Regions from separate parts of the Streptomyces sp. NPDC003036 genome, predicted to be linked through region 3. Evidence: riboswitches for the same ligand, from Rfam matches in the RefSeq annotation. Region 3 holds a riboswitch; each other region holds the start of a gene.
The links. Region 3 has a riboswitch for cobalamin ahead of cobN (cobaltochelatase subunit CobN). Riboswitches for the same ligand answer to the same signal wherever they lie in the genome.

Region 1 (6,683 bases), on a different contig from region 3:
GTACGAGCCTCCCCACCGGTCGGTGCGGTGGTTGGTCGCGGCGGCGATGAACTCGTTGATCAGGTAGCCCTCGGAGCCCATGATCTCCACACCGTCGTACCCCGCCGACTTCGCCAGCTCGGCGGCGCGTACGTAGTCCTCGATCGTCTGCTCGACCTCGGCGTCGGTCAGCTCGTTCGGTACGAAGGGGCTGATCGGCGCCTGGAGGGCGCTGGGCGCGACGAGGTCGCGGTGGTAGGCGTACCGCCCGAAGTGCAGGATCTGCATCGCGATGCGCCCGCCGGCCGCGTGCACCGCGTCCGTCACGACCCGGTGCTGCGCCGCCTCCTGCTCGGTGGTGATCTTGGCCCCGCCCTCGTACGGCCGCCCCGCGTCGTTCGGCGCGATCCCGCCCGTCACGATCAGCCCGACGCCCCCGCGTGCCCGGGCCGCGTAGAAGGCGGCCATGCGCGCGAAGCCGTTCTCCGCCTCCTCCAGGCCGACGTGCATCGACCCCATGAGCACGCGGTTGGGCAGGGTGGTGAACCCCAGGTCCAGCGGGCTGAGCAGATGCGGGTACGGGCTCGGGGTCATGGGGCCTCCTCGGCGGGTGTCGTCGCACCAGTTGTAGACGACGCCGGACGTCTTGTGCAACAAGTTGCATAAGGCTCCCGGCGTGACCTGCGCTACGTACGGCGCGCCCCCGCATTGAGGAGCTCGAAGACGGAGGAGAAGCTTTCCGCCCCCTTCCCCTCGGCCGCCCGCCCGTCCAGCAGCGCCTTCAGCGGCTCGTGCACGGCGGCGCCGACGCCGTGGGTCCGGCCGAGCCGGACGAGACGGCCGACCGCGACCCGGTTCAGGTCGACGGTGGAGACCCCGTTCGGGTACGCGCCCGAGGCGGCCTCGCCCGCGACCTCCGGCAGGAACTCCGCCATCCCGCGCAGCCCCCGCCGCCGGCGGCGCGAAGTCCCCCGGCGGCAGGCCGCCGACGGCGTCGAGCAGCGCGGCCGCGGGCGGCCCTGGGCGCGGCGCGGTTCGCCGCCGCGTACGCCACCGGCCTCCGGCAGGGGGCGTGACGGGCGCGAGCTGCGGTACGCGCCCCCGCGGTACCACCATGGAAGGGAGGACGCCCCATACCCCAGGAGCATCGGAGCTCCGCCATGACCAATCTGAAAGCCGGCCGCGATGTCACCGTCCTCGCGGACTGCCTCGAAGTACCCGGGATCGGCTTCCTGCCGGTCAACGCGTTCGTGCTGCACGCCGAGGAGCCGGTCGTCGTGGACACCGGCCTCGGCCTGCCGGACCGCGATTTCCTGGAGCGGCTCGGTTCGGCCGTCGACCCCGCCGACGTGCGGTGGATCTGGCTGACGCACCCCGACCGCGACCACACCGGAGGACTGTTCGCCCTGCTGGAGGCCGCCCCGCGGGCACGGGTCGTCACCACCTTCGTCGGTGCGGGGATCATGTCCACCGAGCGCCCGCTGCCCCTCGACCGGGTCTTCCTGCTGAACCCCGGGCAGTCCCTGGACGTCGGCGACCGCACGCTCGCGGCGTTCCGGCCGCCGCTCTACGACAGCCCCGTGACGGTGGGCTTCTACGACGACCGCTCGCGCACCTGCTTCACGTCCGACTGCTTCGGCGCGCCGATGCCGGACGCGGACCTCGCCGACGGCGGCACCGCCGAGGCGGTCGCCCCCGAGGACCTGCGCGCCGGGCAGCTGCTGTGGGCGACCGCCGACAGCCCCTGGGTGCACAACCTGGACGTCGACAAGTACCTCGCGACGATCCCGGCCGGTGCGGGAGATGGACCCGGAGGTGGTGCTCAGCACGCACCTGCCGCCGGCGACCGGACTCACCCCCCTGATGATCGACACGATCAGCGGCGCACCGGGCGCGGACCCGTTCATCGGGCCGGACCAGCAGGCGCTGGAGCGGATGCTCGCGGGCTTCGAGCCGTCCGGAGCGGCGGCCCGGGGGGATCCCGCCGAGGCCGCCGCCGCGACCCCCGTGCCGGGCCCGCCCACCTGAGCACGCGGCCCCCGACCCCTACGCCTCCCGGGGGCCTACGCGCCCCGTACCGCCTACGCGCCCCGTACCGCGGCCGCCCACTCCTCCAGCTCCTCCGGCGTGCGCGGCCCCGGCGCGTCCGCGCCCAGCAGGCCCCTGTCCCGGAGCACCCGGGCCACCGCCATGCCCCACGGGCGGCGCAGCCGGGCCGCGTCCAGCAGGGCGGCGTCCGCGAGGAGCTCGGCCACCGGGCCGGTGCGCAGGCCGTCCGGGGTGAGCACCGCCGCGTCGTCCGCCCAGCGCAGGGCCAGGTCCACGTCGTGCGTGGCCATCACGACCGTCGTCCCGGACGCCCGCAGCCGGTCCAGCACCTCCAGCAGCCGCTCCTGGCCGTGCGGGTCCAGGCCCGCCGTCGGCTCGTCGAGGATCAGTACCCGGGGGCGCATCGCGACCGCGCCCGCGATCGCCGCCCGCTTGCGCTGCCCGTACGACAGCAGGTGCGTCGGCCGGTCCTCCAGCGCCGTGATGTCCAGCGCCTCCAGGGCCTCGCGCACGCGGGCGCGTACCTCCGCCTCCGCCAGGCCCAGGTTCATCGGCCCGAACGACACGTCCTGCCCCACCGACGCCGCGAACAGCTGGTCGTCCGGGTCCTGCACCACCAGCTGCACGGTCGTCCGCAGCCGGGTCAGCCCCGCCCTGTCGTACGACACGTCCTCGCCCGCCAGCAGCAGCCGCCCGCTCGCACACCGCAGGCCGCCGCTCAGCAGCCGCAGCATCGTGGTCTTGCCGCTGCCGTTGCGGCCGAGCAGCGCGATCGCGCGCCGCTCCGGCACGGCGAAGTCGATGCCCGACAGCACGGCGGGCCCGTCGTCGTAGGCGAATCCCGCACCGACCAGTTCCACGACGGCGTCACGATTCATGGCAGGAACCTTTCGAGTACGAGGGTGGCGGCGACGAGCCCCGCCAGCAGGGCGCCCGTCGCGGCCAGGAACCGCCGGGAGACCGCCGCCTCCGGCACCAGCACGCGCAGCGTGCCGTCGTAACCGCGCCCGGCCAGCCCGGTCTGGAGCCGCGCCGCCCGGTCGAAGGCGCGGACGAACGCCGTCGCGCCGAGCCCCGCCAAGGACCGCCAGGCGGCCGCCCGGCTGGTCAGCCCGAGTCGCGCCGCCTGCGCTTCCCGGATCCGCCGCACGGCGTCCAGCAGCAGGAAACTGATCCGGTACATCACCAGCGCCACATCCACCACCGGCGCCGGCACTCCTGCCCGCACCAGCCGGGGCAGCACGTCCGAGACCGGCGTCGTGAACGCGAACAGCAGCACCCCGAGCGACGCCGCCGACGTCCGCAGCAGCAGCTGCCCGGCGTGCACCGGACCGTCCGGCGCGAGCGCCACCCACCCTTCCGGACCGCCGACCTGGAACAGCAGCGGCACCGCGCCCGTGACGCAGAAGCCCAGCGGCACGCGGAACGCCCGCCACAGCTGCCGGCGCCCGACACCGGCCGGGCCCAGCAGCACGGCGAGGGTGGCGGCGGCCACCAGCACGGCCCCCGGCCACGGCGGCAGACAGATCGCGAGGACCGTCAGACCGAAGCCGAGCACGGCCTTCTCGCACGGGTGACGGCGGCGCCAGCGACTGCTGTGCGCCGCCGCGTCGATCGGCAGCACCGGCGGCTACTCGGCCGTCGTCTCGGCGACTTCGGCCGTGCGGGCGGTGTCGGCGGTACGGCTGGTGCCGGCAGTAGCGGGAACGGCCCCGGTACGGTCCAGTGCCCGCGCCTCACCCTGCCTGCGGCCGCGCCGCAGCCCGAAGTAGTACGCCAGCACGCCCGCGCCGATCGCGGCCTGGAGCGCGAAGAGCGCCGACTCGATCTCACCGGACGGCGGCTCGTACAGCGGGCTGAACCACGGCTCGTAGTCCGGATCCAGCTCGGTGATGGCGGTCTCGGCCTGCGCGTCCGCGCCCGTGAACGGCTCCTCCTTGTGGTCGCCCATGCCCAGCGCGAGCGGAAGCACGGCGAGGGCCACGACGACGAGGAGCAGCAGCGTGTTGATCCTGGCGTTACGGCTCATCGCGCCACGGCCTCCTTCTTCACGGGGTGCGCCGGCAGCACACCGAGGCGGGCCAGATCGCCCTTGCTGGACTGCGTCAGCAGCCGCATCACCAGCACGGTGAGCAGGCCCTCGCTCACGGCCAGCGGAAGCTGCGTGACGGCGAAGATCCCGCCGAACTTCGCCAGCGCCCCGGCGAAGCCGCTCGCCGGGTCGGGGAACGCCAGCGCCAGCTGCACGCTGGTGACGCAGTACGTGGACAGGTCGGCGACGAACGCCCCGAAGAACACGCTCACCATCAGCGGCACGTCGAAGCGGCGCAGCAGCCAGTACGTCCCGAAACCGGCCCACGGCCCGACGACCGCCATCGAGAAGGCGTTGGCGCCCAGCGTGGTGAGCCCGCCGTGCGCCAGCAGCAGCGCCTGGAAGAGGAGCGTGATGGTACCGAGCACCGCCATGATCGGCGGCCGGAACAGGATCGCGCCCAGCCCCGTCCCGGTCGGATGGGAGCAACTGCCCGTCACGGAGGGCAGCTTCAGAGCGGACAGGACGAAGGTGAAGGCACCGGACGCGCCGAGCAGGAGAGTCGATTCGGGATGGGCCTTGACCTCGCGGGTCAGGGCCCGGACGCCATGGGCGACGAAAGGGGCGGCGGCGACGGTCCAGGCGACCGCGTGCACAGGGGGCAGGTACCCCTCGGCGATATGCATGATGTGGGAGACCCTCTCCAGCACCTCGTGGATGGACAACGCGCCCTGGCCGGTCTCCTGGCTGACGGGTCATGCAACGCCGCGGCTCCGCCTTCCCGGACACCACGGTCTCCCGTGGGGTTCCAGTGGCTTCCCGGGGTGGTTTCCCCGGAAGTGGAGCCGGACTTCCCGATCACAGTGGCGAGGGCCGCACCGGTACCGCACCGGTTTCCCGTACACCAAGGCCCTGCGACACTAGTGCGTTGACCAGGTACATCACAACCCGTCCCGCACGCGGTCACTCCTTGCGATAGCCGTACGCCTCCGACGCGGCCGCCACCACGGCCTCCAGGTCGCCGCCCGCCGAGGCGGTGACCACGGCCGCCACCGCGCCCTCCACGAACGGCGCGTCGACCAGCCGTGTGCCCTCGGGAAGCTCGTCGCCCTCCGCCAGCAGCGCCTTCACCGTCAGTACGGCGCTGCCGAGGTCGACCAGGACGGCCACGCCCGCCCCGGCGTCGACCGACGCCGCCGCCCCGGCGATCAGCTCGGCGCTGGTGCCGAGCCCGCCGTCCGCGGTGCCGCCCGCGGCGGCCACGGGCGCGGTCCCGCCGCCGCCCGCCAGGCCCCTGGCCAGCTCGGCCACGGACGACGCGACCGCCGCGCTGTGCGACACGAGGACGATGCCCACGCGCCCGCCCGCGCCCGCGCCCCCGCTCACCGGGCGGCCTCCGCTTCCCGCAGCGCCGCGATCAGCAGCGCCGAGGACGCCGCGCCCGGGTCCTGGTGCCCGATGCTGCGCTCTCCGAGATAGCTGGCCCTGCCCTTGCGGGCCTGCATCGGTACGGTCCCGAGGGCGCCCTCCTCGGCCGCCCGCGCCGCCGCGGCGAACGCCTCTCCCGGCGGGGCGGTGCCGAGCGCCTCGACGGCCGGCTCCAGTGCGTCGAGCATCGTCTTGTCCCCGGCCTTCGCCCCGCCGAGCTGCGCCACCGCGGCCGCGCCCGCGCGCAGCGCCTCGGCCAGCGCGGCGGGAGTCACCTCGGCGGCGTCGCCCAGCTCCTTGCCGGCGCGCCGTAGCAGCGTCCCGTACAGCGGCCCCGACGCCCCACCCACGGTCGAGATCAGCTGCCGCCCGGCGAGCACGAGCACCGCGCCGGGAGTCGCGGGCGGCTCCTTGTCCAGCACCTCGGCCACCGCCGCGAACCCGCGCCGCAGGTTGGCCCCGTGGTCGGCGTCGCCGATGGCCGAGTCCAGCTCGGTGAGCCGGTCCGCCTCGCGCTCCACGGCCGCCGCGGCGGCCGCCATCCAGCGCCGGAAGAACTCCGTGTCGAGCGTCACGGGCATCACGGTCCTCACATCCCCCATCGCAGAGCGGCCGTCCGCACCGGCGCGTCCCACAGCCGCAGCATCTCCTCGTCGGCCTCGCACAGCGTGACCGAGCAGCCCGCCATGTCCAGCGACGTCACGTAGTTCCCGACGAGCGTACGAGCCACCGGCACGCCGCGCTCGCGCAGCACCCGGTGCACCTCGGCGTTGAACCCGTACAACTCCAGCAACGGCGTCGCCCCCATGCCGTTGACCAGCAGCAGCACCGGCCCGCCGGGCCGCAGGTCCTCCAGGACGGCGTCGACGGCGAAGTCGGCGATCTCCCGCGAGGTCATCATGGCCCGCCGCTCGCGCCCCGGCTCGCCGTGGATGCCGACGCCCAGCTCCAGCTCGCCCGGCGGCAGATCGAACGTGGGCCCGCCCTTCGCCGGCGTACTGCACGCGCTGAGCGCCACCCCGAAGCTGCGCGACGCGGCGTTCACCCGGCGCGCGATCGCCTCCACACGCTCCAGCGGCGCCCCCTCCTCGGCGGCCGCGCCCGCGATCTTCTCCACGAACAGGGTGGCCCCGGTCCCGCGCCGCCCGGCCGTGTACGTACTGTCGGCCACCGCCACGTCGTCGTCGACCAGCAC
Region 2 (6,683 bases), on a different contig from region 3:
GATGCACTCGTACACACCGGCGATCGAGGCGATCGTCGCGGTCGGCGCGATGGCGAGCAGCAGCGAGTTGCGCAGGCCGACGGCGGCGATGCGCGCGCGCAGGGCGGCCCACCGCTCCGGCCAGGTCGGCTCGGTGTCGTAGTGGTCCGGGTGCAGCACGCCGCGCGCGGTGCGGGTCTGCTCCCAGGCGGGCAGCGGGCCGTTGCGCTCGGCGAGGTCGGCGGAGGCCTCGTACGCCGCCAGCATGATCCGCTCGGCGATACGCGTGGACAGGGCGCGCGCCTCGGGGGAGTCGAACGGCAGCCGCAGCTTGAAGAAGACGTCCTGGAGGCCCATCGCGCCCAGGCCGACCGGCCGCCACCGGGCGTTGGACCGCCCGGCCTGCTCGGTCGGGTAGAAGTTGATGTCGACGACCCGGTCGAGGAAGGTCACGGCCGTGCGGACGGCCTCGTCCAGCCGCTCCCAGTCGATGTCCCCGCCGCTGACGAACGCGCCGAGGTTGACCGAGCCGAGGTTGCAGACGGCGGTCTCGCCGTCGTTCGTCACCTCGATGATCTCGGTGCAGAGGTTGGAGGAGTGGACGACCGCGCCGGGCTCGGCGGTCTGGTTGGCCGTACGGTTCGAGGCGTCCTTGAACGTCATCCAGCCGTTGCCGGTCTGGGCCAGGGTCCGCATCATCCGCCCGTACAGGTCACGGGCCGGCATGGTCTTGCGGGCGAGACCCTTGGCCTCGGCGGCGCGGTACGCGGCGTCGAACTCGTCGCCCCACAGGTCGACCAGCTCGGGCACGTCCGACGGCGAGAACAGGGACCACTCGGCGTCGGCGTTGACCCGGCGCATGAACTCGTCCGGGATCCAGTGCGCGAGGTTGAGGTTGTGGGTGCGCCGGGCGTCCTCGCCCGTGTTGTCGCGCAGCTCCAGGAACTCCTCGATGTCCGCGTGCCACGTCTCCAGGTACACGGCGGCCGCGCCCTTGCGCCGCCCGCCCTGGTTCACGGCCGCGACCGAGGCGTCGAGGGTCTTCAGGAACGGCACGATGCCGTTGGAGTGCCCGTTCGTGCCCCGGATCAGCGAACCGCGGGCGCGGATGCGCGAGTACGACAGGCCGATGCCGCCCGCGTGCTTCGACAGCCGCGCCACCTGGTGGTAGCGGTCGTAGAGGGAGTCCAGCTCGTCCAGCGGCGAGTCCAGGAGGTAGCACGACGACATCTGCGGATGGCGCGTACCGGAGTTGAAGAGCGTGGGGGAGGAGGGCAGGTAGTCGAGGCGGCTCATCAGGCCGTACAGCGCGGCGACCTCGTCCAGGGCGCGCACGCTGTCGTCCTCGGCCAGCCCGCAGGCGACCCGCAGCATGAAGTGCTGCGGCGTCTCGATCACCTTGCGCGTGATCGGATGCCGGAGCAGATAGCGCGAGTAGAGCGTGCGCAGCCCGAAGTAGCCGAACCGGTCGTCGGCCGCCGGATCGACCAGCCCGTCCAGCCGCTCGCGGTGTACGCGGACGAACGCGGCGGTGCGGTCGGCGATCAGCCCCTCGCGGTGGCCCACGGCGACGGACCCGGAGAAGGACGTGACCCCCTGCGAGGCCGCCTCCGCCGCGATGCCGATGGTCAGCAGCCGGGCCGCGAGCCGCGAGTACGCCGGGTCCTCGGCGATCAGGCCGGCGGCCGCCTCGGTGGCGAGCTCCCGCAGCTCCGCCTCGTCCGATCCGGCGTGCCGGCCGCGCAGCGCGGCGGCGGCGACCCGGCCGGGGTCGGTGTCGGGCAGGTCGGCGGTCAGGTCGGTCAGGGTGCGGAGCAGTACGGTCCCGGGACCGTCGCTCGTGTCGTTCCCGTCGCTCTGGCTCGCTGACACCGGATCGGCTGGCGCGATGGTCACGTGGGGCTCTCCCTCGCTCGGCTCGGGGCCACCGGCGGCGCGGGCAGGGGAGCGGGGCGCCACCGGGCACAGGGGCGCACGAATCCGCGTCCACCGGCCCACTCCGCGAGGCCCGGACGTCTGGGCACCCGGACCGGACGGCCGGGCGCGCTGTCGGCAGGTGCTCGGACTCGTGGAGGCACAAAGGCACACCAACACACCGTTGCGGGACAGTTCCGGATTCGCACCGGATTCCCCTGCGGCGACAGCGAGATGAGCATACATGTGGGGGGCGGTCGCTGGACCACCCCCCACATCTTGTGTCGGCCGACACAAGTCACGCTGTTACAGCGGTAGCGCGTATGTGTGCAGCGTGACCCCCGGAACCGGCACCCAGTCGCGCTCCGGGGTCCGTACGAACCCCAGCCGCTCGTACACGCGGTGCGCGGTCCGCATCGCCTGCTGCGAGGAGAGCACCACCCGGCGGCAGCCGTCCGCCGCCCGCGCCCGCTCGACGCACGCCCGGACGAGCGCCTCCCCGGCGCCGCGCCGCCGGTCCGCCCGCGCGACCGCGAGCATCCGGATCTCGGCCTCGCCGTCGCCGGCCAGCTCGGCGAGGGGCCCGCCGCCCGCGGTGAACGTCACGCCGCCCAGCAGCCGCTCGGCCTGCTGCACGGCGCCCGGCTCCACGGCGCCTCGCTCCACGGCCACGAGGACCTCGGCCTCGGCGGCCCGGCGGGCCACGTCCCGCAGTTCGATCAGATACTCGTCGCTGTCGGCGAAGGCCAGCAGCCCGTCGCCGAGGTACGCCTGCGCCGTGAGCTCGCCCAGCGCCTCGTACTCCTCCGGCCGTACCGCCCTGATGGTGATGTCCATGGGGTCAGAGTGCACAAGAACGGGCCGCCGCGCTTCCGCTGGGGAAGCGTGACGGCCCGTCGTACGCGGATGGGTCAGTGGTGCGGCCTCAGTGGCCGGAGCCCGCCGTGGCCTTGGGGAGCTCGACCTGGACGCCCGGGTCGCCCGCGTCCGCCGTGTAGTCCTCCGGCGACGTCTCGTCGATGCCCTCCGGAGCCTTGACGGCCTTGAGGACGAAGGTGAGGACGACCACGACCAGGACGTTGAGGACGAACGCCGTCAGGCCGATGTAGCCGATCTCGCCGATGCCGGGGATCTCGGCGGACGAGCCGCCGAAATGCTTCTGGGTCGGGCTCGCGACGCCGTACGCGGCGGCCGTGCCGTAGACCATGCCGACCGCCCAGCCGGCGAGCAGCGCCCAGCGGTGGAACCAGCGGGTGAACAGGCCGCCCACCAGCGCCGGCAGGGTCTGGAGGATCCAGATGCCGCCCAGCAGCTGGAAGTTGATGGCGACGGTCTTGTCCATGGTGAGGACGAAGGCCAGGGCGCCGACCTTCACCAGCAGCGACACCAGCTTGGACACCTTCGTCTCCTGCTCCGGGGTGGCGTCCGGCTTCAGGAAGTCCTTGTAGATGTTGCGGGTGAAGAGGTTGGCCGCGGCGATGGACATGATGGCCGCGGGGACCAGCGCGCCGATGCCGATGGCCGCGAAGGCGACGCCCGCGAACCAGTCCGGGAACATGTTCTCGAACAGCTGCGGGATGGCCAGCTGGCCGTTCTGCACCTTCACGCCCGCCGCGATCGCCATGAAGCCGAGCAGCGCCAGCAGACCCAGCATCAGCGAGTACAGCGGCAGGATCGTGGTGTTGCGGCGGATCACGTCACGGCTGCGCGAGGAGAGCGTCGCCGTGATCGAGTGCGGGTACATGAAGAGCGCCAGCGCCGAGCCGAGCGCGAGGGTCGCGTACCCCCACTGGCCCATCTCGCCCGGCACCAGGGCACCGCGCGGCTTGTCGGTCGCCGGGTTGATCTGCGCGTACGCCTCGCCCGCCTTGCTGAAGATCTCGTCGAAGCCGCCCAGCTTGATGGGGATGTAGATGATCGCCACCGCGATGACGATGTAGATGAGCGTGTCCTTGACGAAGGCGATCATCGCGGGCGCGCGCAGCCCGGAGGAGTACGTGTACGCCGCGAGGACGCCGAAGGCGATCAGCAGCGGCAGGTCCTTGATGAACCAGTGCGTGGTCTCGCCGCCGCCCACGCCCATCACGTCCAGCACCGCCTGGATGCCGACGAGTTGGAGCGCGATGTACGGCATGGTGGCGAGGATGCCGGTCAGGGCCACCGCCAGCGACAGGCCCTTCGAACCGAAGCGGCCGCGCACGAAGTCGGAGGTGGTGACGTACCCGTGCTTGTGCGACACCGACCACAGGCGCGGCAGGAAGGTGAAGATCAGCGGGTAGACGAGGATCGTGTACGGGACGGCGAAGAAGCCCGCCGCGCCCGCAGCGTAGATGGCCGCGGGGACGGCGACGAAGGTGTACGCCGTGTAGAGGTCGCCGCCCAGCAGGAACCAGGTGATCCAGGTGCCGAACGACCGGCCGCCCAGACCCCATTCGTCCAGGCTGTGCTCGTTCTCGGCCTTGCGCCAGCGGGAGGCCATGAAGCCCATGACCGTGACGGCCAGGAAGAAGAAGATGAAGACGGCGAGTGCGACGCCGTTCACGCCGTCCTTCACTGCGACGCACCCCCCTTGCGGGACCGCTGGTCACGGTGCCACAGCTTGTACGCCACCATCGTCAGCAGGGTCGATATGACGACCCAGGCCATCTGGTACCAGTAGAAGAACGGGATCCCGATGAGCGTCGGCTCGACCTTCGCGTACGAGTCGACCCAGAGCATCGCCACGAACGGCGCGAGCAGGCAGAGCGCCACCACCACCCGCACCGGGGTGACCACTGGTTGTTTCTCCTGTGTCATACGGCGTCCCGTCCCCTCACTGATCACCTGGCGTCGTGCGCACGCAATCTAAGGGACCGTTCCGCGGCATGGAACCCCGGTCCGCATAACGGACGGGTCTCGGGCGGACCGGGGGCCAGTGGGGGAGGGTCAGCCGTTCGGGCGCTTCAGCCGCGCCACGAACTTGTACCGGTCGCCCCGGTACACGGAGCGCACCCACTCCACCGGCCGCCCGTGCTCGTCCAGCGAGTGGCGCGACAGCATCAGCATCGGCAGGCCGACGTCCGTGCCGAGCAGCCCCGCCTCGCGCGGTGTGGCCAGCGAGGTCTCGATGGTCTCCTCGGCCTCCGCGAGCCGGACGTCGTACACCTCCGCCAGCGCCGTGTACAGCGAGGTGTACTTGACCAGCGACCGCCGCAGCGCCGGGAAGCGCTTCGCGCTCAGGTGCGTGGTCTCGATGGCCATCGGCTCGCCGCTCGCCAGCCGCAGCCGCTCGATGCGCAGCACGCGCCCGCCGGCCGAGATGTCGAGCAGCCCGGCGAGGGTGTCGTCGGCCGTGACGTACCCGATGTCCAGGAGCTGCGAGGTGGGTTCGAGGCCCTGTGCGCGCATGTCCTCGGTGTACGAGGTGAGCTGGAGCGCCTGCGACACCTTCGGCTTCGCGACGAACGTGCCCTTGCCCTGGATGCGTTCCAGGCGGCCCTCGACGACCAGCTCCTGAAGCGCCTGGCGCACGGTGGTGCGAGAGGTGTCGAACTCGGCGGCGAGCGTGCGCTCCGGGGGCACCGGGGTGCCCGGGGGCATGGTCTGCGTCATGTCGAGCAGATGCCGCTTGAGCCGGTAGTACTTGGGCACGCGTGCGGTGCGAGTGGCCGTCCCGTTCTCGCTCTCGGTGCTGCCGCCCCCGTCCGTGGCCATGGCCGCCCGCCTTCCCGACTCCTGTGCTGCTGCCGTCACCGGCTCCTCCGTCCCTTGCGGCTCACATGGTGGCACGGACCGGTCACGGGTCGTCGCCCCTCCTCAGGTGTCGGTCTCGTAACGGAGCCGACTGCCCTTCTTATACACCCTTGACACCCCAGAAGGTCTAGGCCAAGCTCCGGGCTACTGGTCTAAACCATTAAAGACCGGTCCCAGTCCCACGGGCAGCACGGGCAGTACACGTACACGTCGTATGGCCGTCGTATGGCTTCGCGGTGGGGGCAAAGGGTTGCAGGCATCCTGAGGAGGGTGGCGTGAAGCGCAAGCTCATCGCGGCGATCGGCGTCGCGGGCATGATGGTCGGCGTGGCGGCGTGTGGTTCCGACAAGGGCGGGGACGCCGCGGGGGGCGGCGCCAAGGAGCTCACCGTCTGGCTGACGGTCGACGCCCAGAACAACTGGCCGGACCTGGTGAAGGCGGCCGACGACGCGATAGCGCAGAAGTACCCCGGCATCAAGATCAAGCACGAGTACTACGGCTGGCCGGACAAGAACGCCAAGCTCGACGCCGTACTCGCCACGGACAAGGCGCCGGACGTGGTCGAGATGGGCAACACCGAGATGCTCGGCTACATGGTGAAGGGCGCCTTCGCCGAGGTCGACCCCAAGAAGTTCGAGCAGTCGGACCAGTGGCTGGACGGACTCAAGGAGTCCGTCACCTACGAGGGCAAGACCTACGGCGTCCCCTACTACGCCGGCGGCCGCGTGGCCACGTGGCGCAAGGACGTCGCCGCCGAGGTCGGCGTGAAGACCCCGCCGAAGACGTACGCCGAGCTGACCGCCGCCCTGGACAAGATCCAGGCGAAGAAGGGCGACAAGTTCAGCGGCTGGTACCAGCCTTCGCCGGACTGGTACGCCGCGATGTCCTTCGTGTACGACGCGGGCGGCTCCATCGCCAAGAAGGACGGCGACACCTGGAAGGCCAACCTGTCCTCGCCCGAGTCCCTCAAGGGCCTCAACGAGTACAAGAAGGTCCTCGACACCTACATGAAGGCCGACAAGACCAAGGACGAGTCCGACCGTCCGATCGTCTTCGGT
Region 3 (6,683 bases):
GCGGGTCGAGTCGCCGATGTACGCCTCCGGGGCCGTGCCCTTGAGCGCGCGGACGGTCGCGACCATGCCGCCGTGGTACTGGAAGTAGTCGTCGGAGTCCGCGATGTCGTGCTCGCGGGTGTCGGTGTTCTTGGCCGCCACCGCGATGCGCTTGTACGCCGTCTCCATCTCGGTGCGGGCGGGCTTGCCCTCCAGGCCGCGCCCGTACGCGTAACCGCCCCAGACCGTGTACACCTCGGCGAGGTCCGCGTCGGTGCGCCAGTCGCGCGAGTCGATCAGCTGGAGGATGCCCGCGCCGTACGTGCCCGGCCGGGAGCCGAAGATGCGGGTGGTGGCGCGGCGTTCGTCGCCGTGCTCGGCGAGGTCGGCCTGCGCGTGGGCGCGGACGAAGTTGTCCTCGGCCGGCTCGTCGAGGGAGGCCGCGAGGCGCACAGCGTCGTCCAGCAGGCCGATGGTGTGCGGGAAGGCGTCCCGGAAGAAGCCGGAGATGCGCAGCGTCACGTCGATACGCGGGCGGCCCAGCTCGGCGAGCGGGATGGGCTCCAGGCCGGTGACGCGGCGCGAGGCGTCGTCCCAGACGGGGCGGATGCCGAGGAGGGCGAGCGCCTCGGCGACGTCGTCGCCGGCGGTGCGCATCGCGCTCGTACCCCACAGGGACAGGCCGACGGAGGTGGGCCAGTCGCCGTTGTCGGCGCGGTAGCGCTGGAGGAGGGAGTCGGCGAGCGCCTGGCCGGTCTCCCAGGCGAGGCGGGAGGGGACGGCCTTGGGGTCGACGGAGTAGAAGTTGCGGCCCGTCGGCAGGACGTTGACCAGGCCCCGGAGGGGTGAACCGGAGGGGCCGGCCGGGACGAAGCCGCCGTTGAGGGCGTGGACGGCGTGGTCGAGCTCGTCGGTGGTGGCGGCGAGGCGCGGGACGACCTGGCGGGCGGCGAAGTCGAGGATCCGCGCCACGTCCGGGCCGTGGCCCTCGGCGACCGACGGCACGGCGGCCGGGTTCCAGTCGGCGGCCTCCATCGCCTCGACCAGGGCGCGGGCCGTGGCCTCGGCCTCGTCGGCGGTGGTGCGGGTGGCGGCGGACTCGTCGAGCCCGAGGGCCTCGCGCAGGCCGGGCAGGGACTGCGTACCGCCCCAGATCTGGCGGGCGCGGAGGATGGAGAGGACCAGGTTGACGCGCTCGGGGCCGGTCGGGGCGCCGCCCAGCACGTGCAGGCCGTCGCGGATCTGCGCGTCCTTGACCTCGCAGAGCCAGCCGTCGACGTGGAGCAGGAAGTCGTCGAAGCCGTCGTCGTCCGGCCGGTCCTCCAGGCCCAGGTCGTGGTCGAGCCGGGCGGCCTGGATCAGCGTCCAGATCTGGGCGCGGATGGCGGGCAGCTTGGCCGGGTCCATGGCGGAGATCTGCGCGTACTCGTCGAGCAGCTGCTCCAGGCGCGTGATGTCGCCGTACGACTCGGCGCGCGCCATCGGCGGCACCAGGTGGTCGATGAGCGTGGCGTGGGCGCGGCGCTTGGCCTGGGTGCCCTCGCCCGGGTCGTTCACCAGGAACGGGTAGATCAGCGGCAGGTCGCCGAGGGCGGCGTCCGGGCCGCAGGCGGCGGACAGGCCGGCGTTCTTGCCGGGCAGCCACTCCAGGTTGCCGTGCTTGCCGAGGTGGACCATGGCGTCCGCGCCGAAGCCGCCGTCGTCCTCGGACGTGGCGATCCAGCGGTAGGCGGCCAGGTAGTGGTGCGACGGCGGCAGATCGGGGTCGTGGTAGATCGCGATCGGGTTCTCGCCGAAGCCGCGCGGCGGCTGGATGAGGATGAGGAGGTTCCCACGCCGCAGGGCGGCGAGGACGATGTCGCCCTCGGGGTTGCGGGAGCGGTCGAGGAACATCTCGCCGGGCGGCGGGCCCCAGTGCTGCTCGACGCTCTCGCGCAGCTCCTCGGGGAGCGTGGCGTACCAGCGCTTGTAGTCGGCGGCCGGGATGCGCACCGGGTTGCGGGCGAGCTGCTCCTCGGTGAGCCACTCCTGGTCGTGGCCGCCGGCCTCGATGAGCGCGTAGATCAGCTCGTCGCCGTCGCCGGAGGCCAGGCCGGGGACTTCCTCCGTACCGAAGTCGTAGCCCTCCTCGCGCAGGCGGCGCAGCAGCGCGACGGCGGAGGCGGGGGTGTCGAGGCCGACGGCGTTGCCGATGCGGGAGTGCTTGGTGGGGTACGCGGAGAGGACCAGCGCCAGGCGCTTGTCGGCGTTCGGGATGTGGCGCAGGCGGGCGTGGCGTACGGCGATCCCGGCGACGCGCGCGGCGCGCTCGGCGTCGGCGACGTACGCGGGCAGGCCGTCGGCGTCGATCTCCTTGAAGGAGAACGGCACGGTGATGAGGCGCCCGTCGAACTCGGGGACCGCGACCTGGCTGGCGGCGTCGAGCGGCGAGAGCCCCTCGTCGTTCTCCTCCCAGGCGGAGCGCGGACTTGTCAGGCACAGGGCCTGGAGGATGGGGACGTCGAGCGCGGCGAGCGCGCCCGCGTCCCAGGACTCGTCGTCGCCGCCCGCCTGCGCCTCGGCGGGCTTGGTGCCGCCGGCGGCGAGGACGGTGGTGATGACGGCGTCGGCGGTGCGCAGGGTGTCCAGCAGCTCGGGCTCGGGGGCCCGCAGGGACGCCACGTAGAGGGGGAGGGCCTGGCCGCCCGCGTCCTCGATGGCGTCGCACAGGGTGTGGACGAACGCGGTGTTCCCGCTCATGTGGTGCGCGCGGTAGTACAGCACCGCGACGGTCGGGCCGGTGGTGGTGCGGTTCTCGCGCTCCAGGGGGCCCCAGGTGGGCGCGGCGGCCGGCGGCTCGAAGCCGTGGCCGGTGAGGAGGACCGTGTCGGACAGGAAGCGGGCGAGCTGCTCCAGGTTGTCCGGGCCGCCGTGGGCGAGGTAGGCGTGGGCCTCGGCCGCGATGCCGATGGGGACGGTGGAGGTCTCCATCAGCTGGGCGTCAGGGGCCTGTTCGCCGGTGAGCACGACCAGCGGCTTGCCGGTCTCCCTCAGCGTCTGAAGGCCGTCCTCCCAGGCGCGGATGCCGCCGAGGAGGCGTACGACGACGAGGTCGGCGCCGTCGAGGAGGTTGGGGAGGTCGTCCAGCAGGAGCCGGGCGGGGTTGGCGAACCGGTACGCGACCGGGCCCCCGGCCGCGCGGGCGCTCAGCAGGTCGGTGTCGGAGTGCGACAGCAGCAGGATCACAGCGTGCCGGGCCTTCCTCGGGGTGTCCTCGCCCCGGGTGGTCGTGGGTGGCGGGAGTTCCTGACTCGTCCGTTGTCTCCGTTGCCGGCGGACTCACAGTGGCGGGACCGCGCCGGATTCCCACCGGGCTTCCTCCCTAGGGCCCTGGGACCCTGTGCCGTCTGCATAGTAGAGGCTGCGCGTATGCTCGCCGCCATGCCGCCCAGCTCACCAATGCCTCAGGACCGGGGCGAAGCTCACATACGGGACCGTGGACCGGACCGTGTACGTGACCGTGGTGACGCGTGCCCCGGTGCGCTGCGGCTGCACCGGGCCGACGACGGCGCGCTGGCCCGACTCCGCCTGCCTACAGGTGTATTGACACCGCATCAGGTGTTGGTATTGGCCGAGACGGCGGACCGGCTCGGTGACGGGCACCTCTCCCTCACCTCGCGCGGCAACCTCGAACTGCGGGGCCTCGGCGAGGGCTGCGGGCTCGGGCTGGCCGAGCTGCTGCGGGACGCCGGGCTGCTGCCGGACTCCGAACGGCACGAGCGCGTACGGAACATGGTCGTCTCGCCGCTCGCGGGCGCGGAGGTGCGGGCGTGGTCCGTGCGCCTGGACGCGCTGCTGTGCGCCGAGGAGTGGACGCTGGAGCTGTCCGGCCGCTTCCTGTTCGCCGTGGACGACGGCCGGGGGGACGTGGCGGCGCTGGCCCCGGATGTGACGTTGCTCGCAGAGCCGTCGCGTACCGCTTTGGCACGTACCGCTTTGGTACGTGTCGGACGTGCGGCCTACCGCGTCGCGGGCGCCGACGCGCCGCGGGCCGCGCTGGCGGCGGCGGAGGCGTTCCTCGCGGCGGCCCGGGAGGCGGGCACGGGCGCGTGGCGGGTGCGGGAGCTGCCGACGGGGCAGGACGTGGACGTGGCGGGACACCTGCGGCGGGCGTCGATCGCGGCGGAGCACGTACCGGATGCGGTGCTTCCGGCGGGTGGCGCCCTCGCCCCCGGGCTGATCGGCGCCTCGCCGCCGGGGGTCTCGGTCCTGGCCCGGCTGGGCCGGGTGACGACCGCGCAGTTCCGCGCGCTGCTGCCGGCCGAGGAGGTGCGCGTCACGCCGTGGCGCGGCTTCGTCCTGCCGGGCTTCCCGGACCGGGCGGCGGCCGAGGAGCGGCTGCACGCCCTGGACCGGGCCGGATTCATCACTCGCGCCGACTCGCCGTGGGTTGGCGTGACCGCCTGCACCGGCCGTCCCGGCTGCGCGAAGTCCCTGGCCGACGTACGGGCGGACGCGCGCCCGATGGCGGTGGACGGCGGCCTGCCCGTCCACTGGTCGGGCTGCGCGCGCCGGTGCGGACACCCGCAGGGCGCGTGGGTGGATGTGGTGGCGACCGCCGAAGGCGCGTACCAGACGACCGTACAAAAACCGACAGGATGAGCGAGAGCAGAGTGTTCGACTACGAGAAGGACGGGGCGGAGATCTACCGCCAGTCCTTTGCCACGATCCGCGCCGAGGCGGATCTCGCGGGTCTCCCCGCCGACGTCAGCCAGGTCGCCGTGCGGATGATCCACGCCTGCGGCATGGTCGACCTCGTCCGCGACCTCGCCTACACGCCGGACGTCGTCGCCCGCGCCCGTGAGGCGCTGCGCGCCGGGGCGCCGATCCTCTGCGACGCGCAGATGGTCGCGAGCGGCGTCACGCGCAAGCGGCTGCCCGCCGGCAACGACGTGATCTGCACCCTCTCCGACCCATCCGTGCCGGCCCTCGCCGCCGAGCTGGGCACCACGCGCAGCGCGGCCGCGCTGGAGCTGTGGCGCGACCGCCTGGAGGGCTCGGTCGTCGCGATAGGCAACGCGCCCACCGCGCTCTTCCGGCTCCTGGAGATGATCGACGCGGGCGCGCCGCGCCCGGCGGCGGTGCTCGGCATCCCGGTCGGCTTCATCGGCGCGGCCGAGTCGAAGGACGCGCTGGCGGCTCGCACGGACCTCGACCACCTGGTGGTACGCGGCCGGCGCGGCGGCAGCGCGATGGCGGCGGCGGCGATCAACGCGATCGCGCACGAGGCGGAGATCCAGGCATGACGGGCATGACGGGCATGAGCGGCAAGCTGTACGGCGTGGGGCTCGGCCCCGGCGACCCGAACCTGATGACGGTGGCGGCGGTCAAGGCCATCGCGGGCGCCGACGTGATCGCGTACCACTGCGCGCGCCACGGCCGTTCGATCGCCCGGTCCATCGCGGCGGAGCACATCCGCGAGGACCAGATCGAAGAGCGCCTGATGTACCCGCTGACGGTGGAGACCACCGACCACCCGGGCGGTTACCGGGGCGCGCTGAACGACTTCTACGAGGAGGCGTCGGCCCGGCTGGCCGCCCACCTCGACGCGGGCCGCACGGTCGCGGTCCTGGCGGAGGGCGACCCGCTCTTCTACGGCTCGTACCAGCACATGCACAAGCGCCTGGCGCACCGCTACGACACCGAGGTCATCCCGGGCGTCACCTCGGTGAGCGCGGCGGCGGCGCGGCTCGGGGAGCCGCTGTGCGAGGCCGAGGAGGTCCTGACGATCATCCCAGGCACGCTGCCGGAGGACGAGCTGACGGCGCGGCTGGCGGCCACGGACTCGGCGGTCGTGATGAAGCTCGGCCGGACCTTCCCGACGGTGCGCCGCGCGCTGGAGCGGGCGGGCCGGCTGGAGGACGCCCGGTACGTGGAGCGGGCGTTCATGGCCGGCGAGCGCACGGAGGCCCTGGCCTCGGTCGACGCGTCGACGGTGCCGTACTTCTCGGTGGCGGTCCTGCCGTCCCGGATCGACGCGGAGGTCCCCGAGGAGCGGGAGACCGGCGGCGAGGTCGTGGTCGTCGGCACCGGCCCGGCGGGCGCGCCATGGCTGACGCCGGAGTCGCGCGGGGCACTCGTCAACGCCGACGACCTCGTCGGCTACACCACCTACCTGGACCGGGTGCCGGTGCTCCGGCCGGGCCAGCGGCGCCACGGCTCCGACAACAAGGTGGAGTCCGAGCGCGCCGAGTTCGCCCTGGACCTGGCCCGGCGCGGGCGCCGCGTCGCGGTGGTCTCGGGCGGCGACCCGGGCGTCTTCGCGATGGCGACGGCGGTCCTGGAAGTCGCCTCCCAGGACCCGTACCTGGACGTCCCGGTCCGCGTCCTGCCGGGCGTCACGGCCGCGAACGCCGCCGCGGCGAAGGCGGGCGCCCCGCTGGGCCACGACTACGCGACGATCTCCCTCTCGGACCGCCTCAAGCCCTGGGAGGTCATCGCCCAGCGCCTCGCCTCGGCAGCCGCCGCCGACCTGGTCCTCGCCCTCTACAACCCCGGCTCCCGCTCCCGCACCTGGCAGGTCGCCAAGGCCCGCGAGCTGCTGCTGGAACACCGCGCCCCGGACACCCCGGTCGTCGTCGCCCGCGACGTCGGCGGCCCGGAGGAGTCGGTCCGCGTCCTGCCGCTGGCGGACCTCGACCCGACGGAGGTCGACATGCGGACCC

Region 1: linked by a shared signal. The riboswitch ahead of ABZX67_RS14890 (energy-coupling factor ABC transporter permease) and the one ahead of cobN (cobaltochelatase subunit CobN) in region 3 are both predicted to bind cobalamin.
Region 2: linked by a shared signal. The riboswitch ahead of ABZX67_RS21685 (ribonucleoside-diphosphate reductase subunit alpha) and the one ahead of cobN (cobaltochelatase subunit CobN) in region 3 are both predicted to bind cobalamin.

Annotation. Positions count from the first base shown of each region.
Region 1 covers NZ_JBEXNO010000017.1:32,955-39,637, reverse strand. Annotated here, with positions in the region: gene ABZX67_RS14925 (NADPH-dependent 2,4-dienoyl-CoA reductase) at 1-573, opposite strand, end outside; gene ABZX67_RS14920 (hypothetical protein) at 666-914, opposite strand; partial or broken gene ABZX67_RS14915 (MBL fold metallo-hydrolase) at 1,140-1,571, shown strand; gene ABZX67_RS14910 (hypothetical protein) at 1,774-2,007, shown strand; gene ABZX67_RS14905 (ATP-binding cassette domain-containing protein) at 2,061-2,906, opposite strand; gene cbiQ (cobalt ECF transporter T component CbiQ) at 2,903-3,652, opposite strand; gene ABZX67_RS14895 (energy-coupling factor ABC transporter substrate-binding protein) at 3,659-4,057, opposite strand; gene ABZX67_RS14890 (energy-coupling factor ABC transporter permease) at 4,054-4,746, opposite strand; cobalamin riboswitch at 4,776-5,012, opposite strand; gene ABZX67_RS14885 (PTS fructose transporter subunit IIA) at 5,024-5,446, opposite strand; gene dhaL (dihydroxyacetone kinase subunit DhaL) at 5,443-6,069, opposite strand; gene dhaK (dihydroxyacetone kinase subunit DhaK) at 6,078-6,683, opposite strand, start outside.
Region 2 covers NZ_JBEXNO010000029.1:29,004-35,686, reverse strand. Annotated here, with positions in the region: gene ABZX67_RS21685 (ribonucleoside-diphosphate reductase subunit alpha) at 1-1,875, opposite strand, end outside; cobalamin riboswitch at 2,013-2,178, opposite strand; gene ABZX67_RS21680 (GNAT family N-acetyltransferase) at 2,200-2,730, opposite strand; gene mctP (monocarboxylate uptake permease MctP) at 2,819-4,447, opposite strand; gene ABZX67_RS21670 (DUF3311 domain-containing protein) at 4,444-4,689, opposite strand; gene ABZX67_RS21665 (GntR family transcriptional regulator) at 4,819-5,586, opposite strand; gene ABZX67_RS21660 (extracellular solute-binding protein) at 5,901-6,683, shown strand, end outside.
Region 3 covers NZ_JBEXNO010000036.1:51,950-58,632, forward strand. Annotated here, with positions in the region: gene cobN (cobaltochelatase subunit CobN) at 1-3,204, opposite strand, end outside; cobalamin riboswitch at 3,240-3,375, opposite strand; gene ABZX67_RS24690 (cobalamin biosynthesis protein CobG) at 3,418-4,620, shown strand; gene ABZX67_RS24695 (precorrin-8X methylmutase) at 4,617-5,264, shown strand; gene ABZX67_RS24700 (precorrin-2 C(20)-methyltransferase) at 5,261-6,683, shown strand, end outside.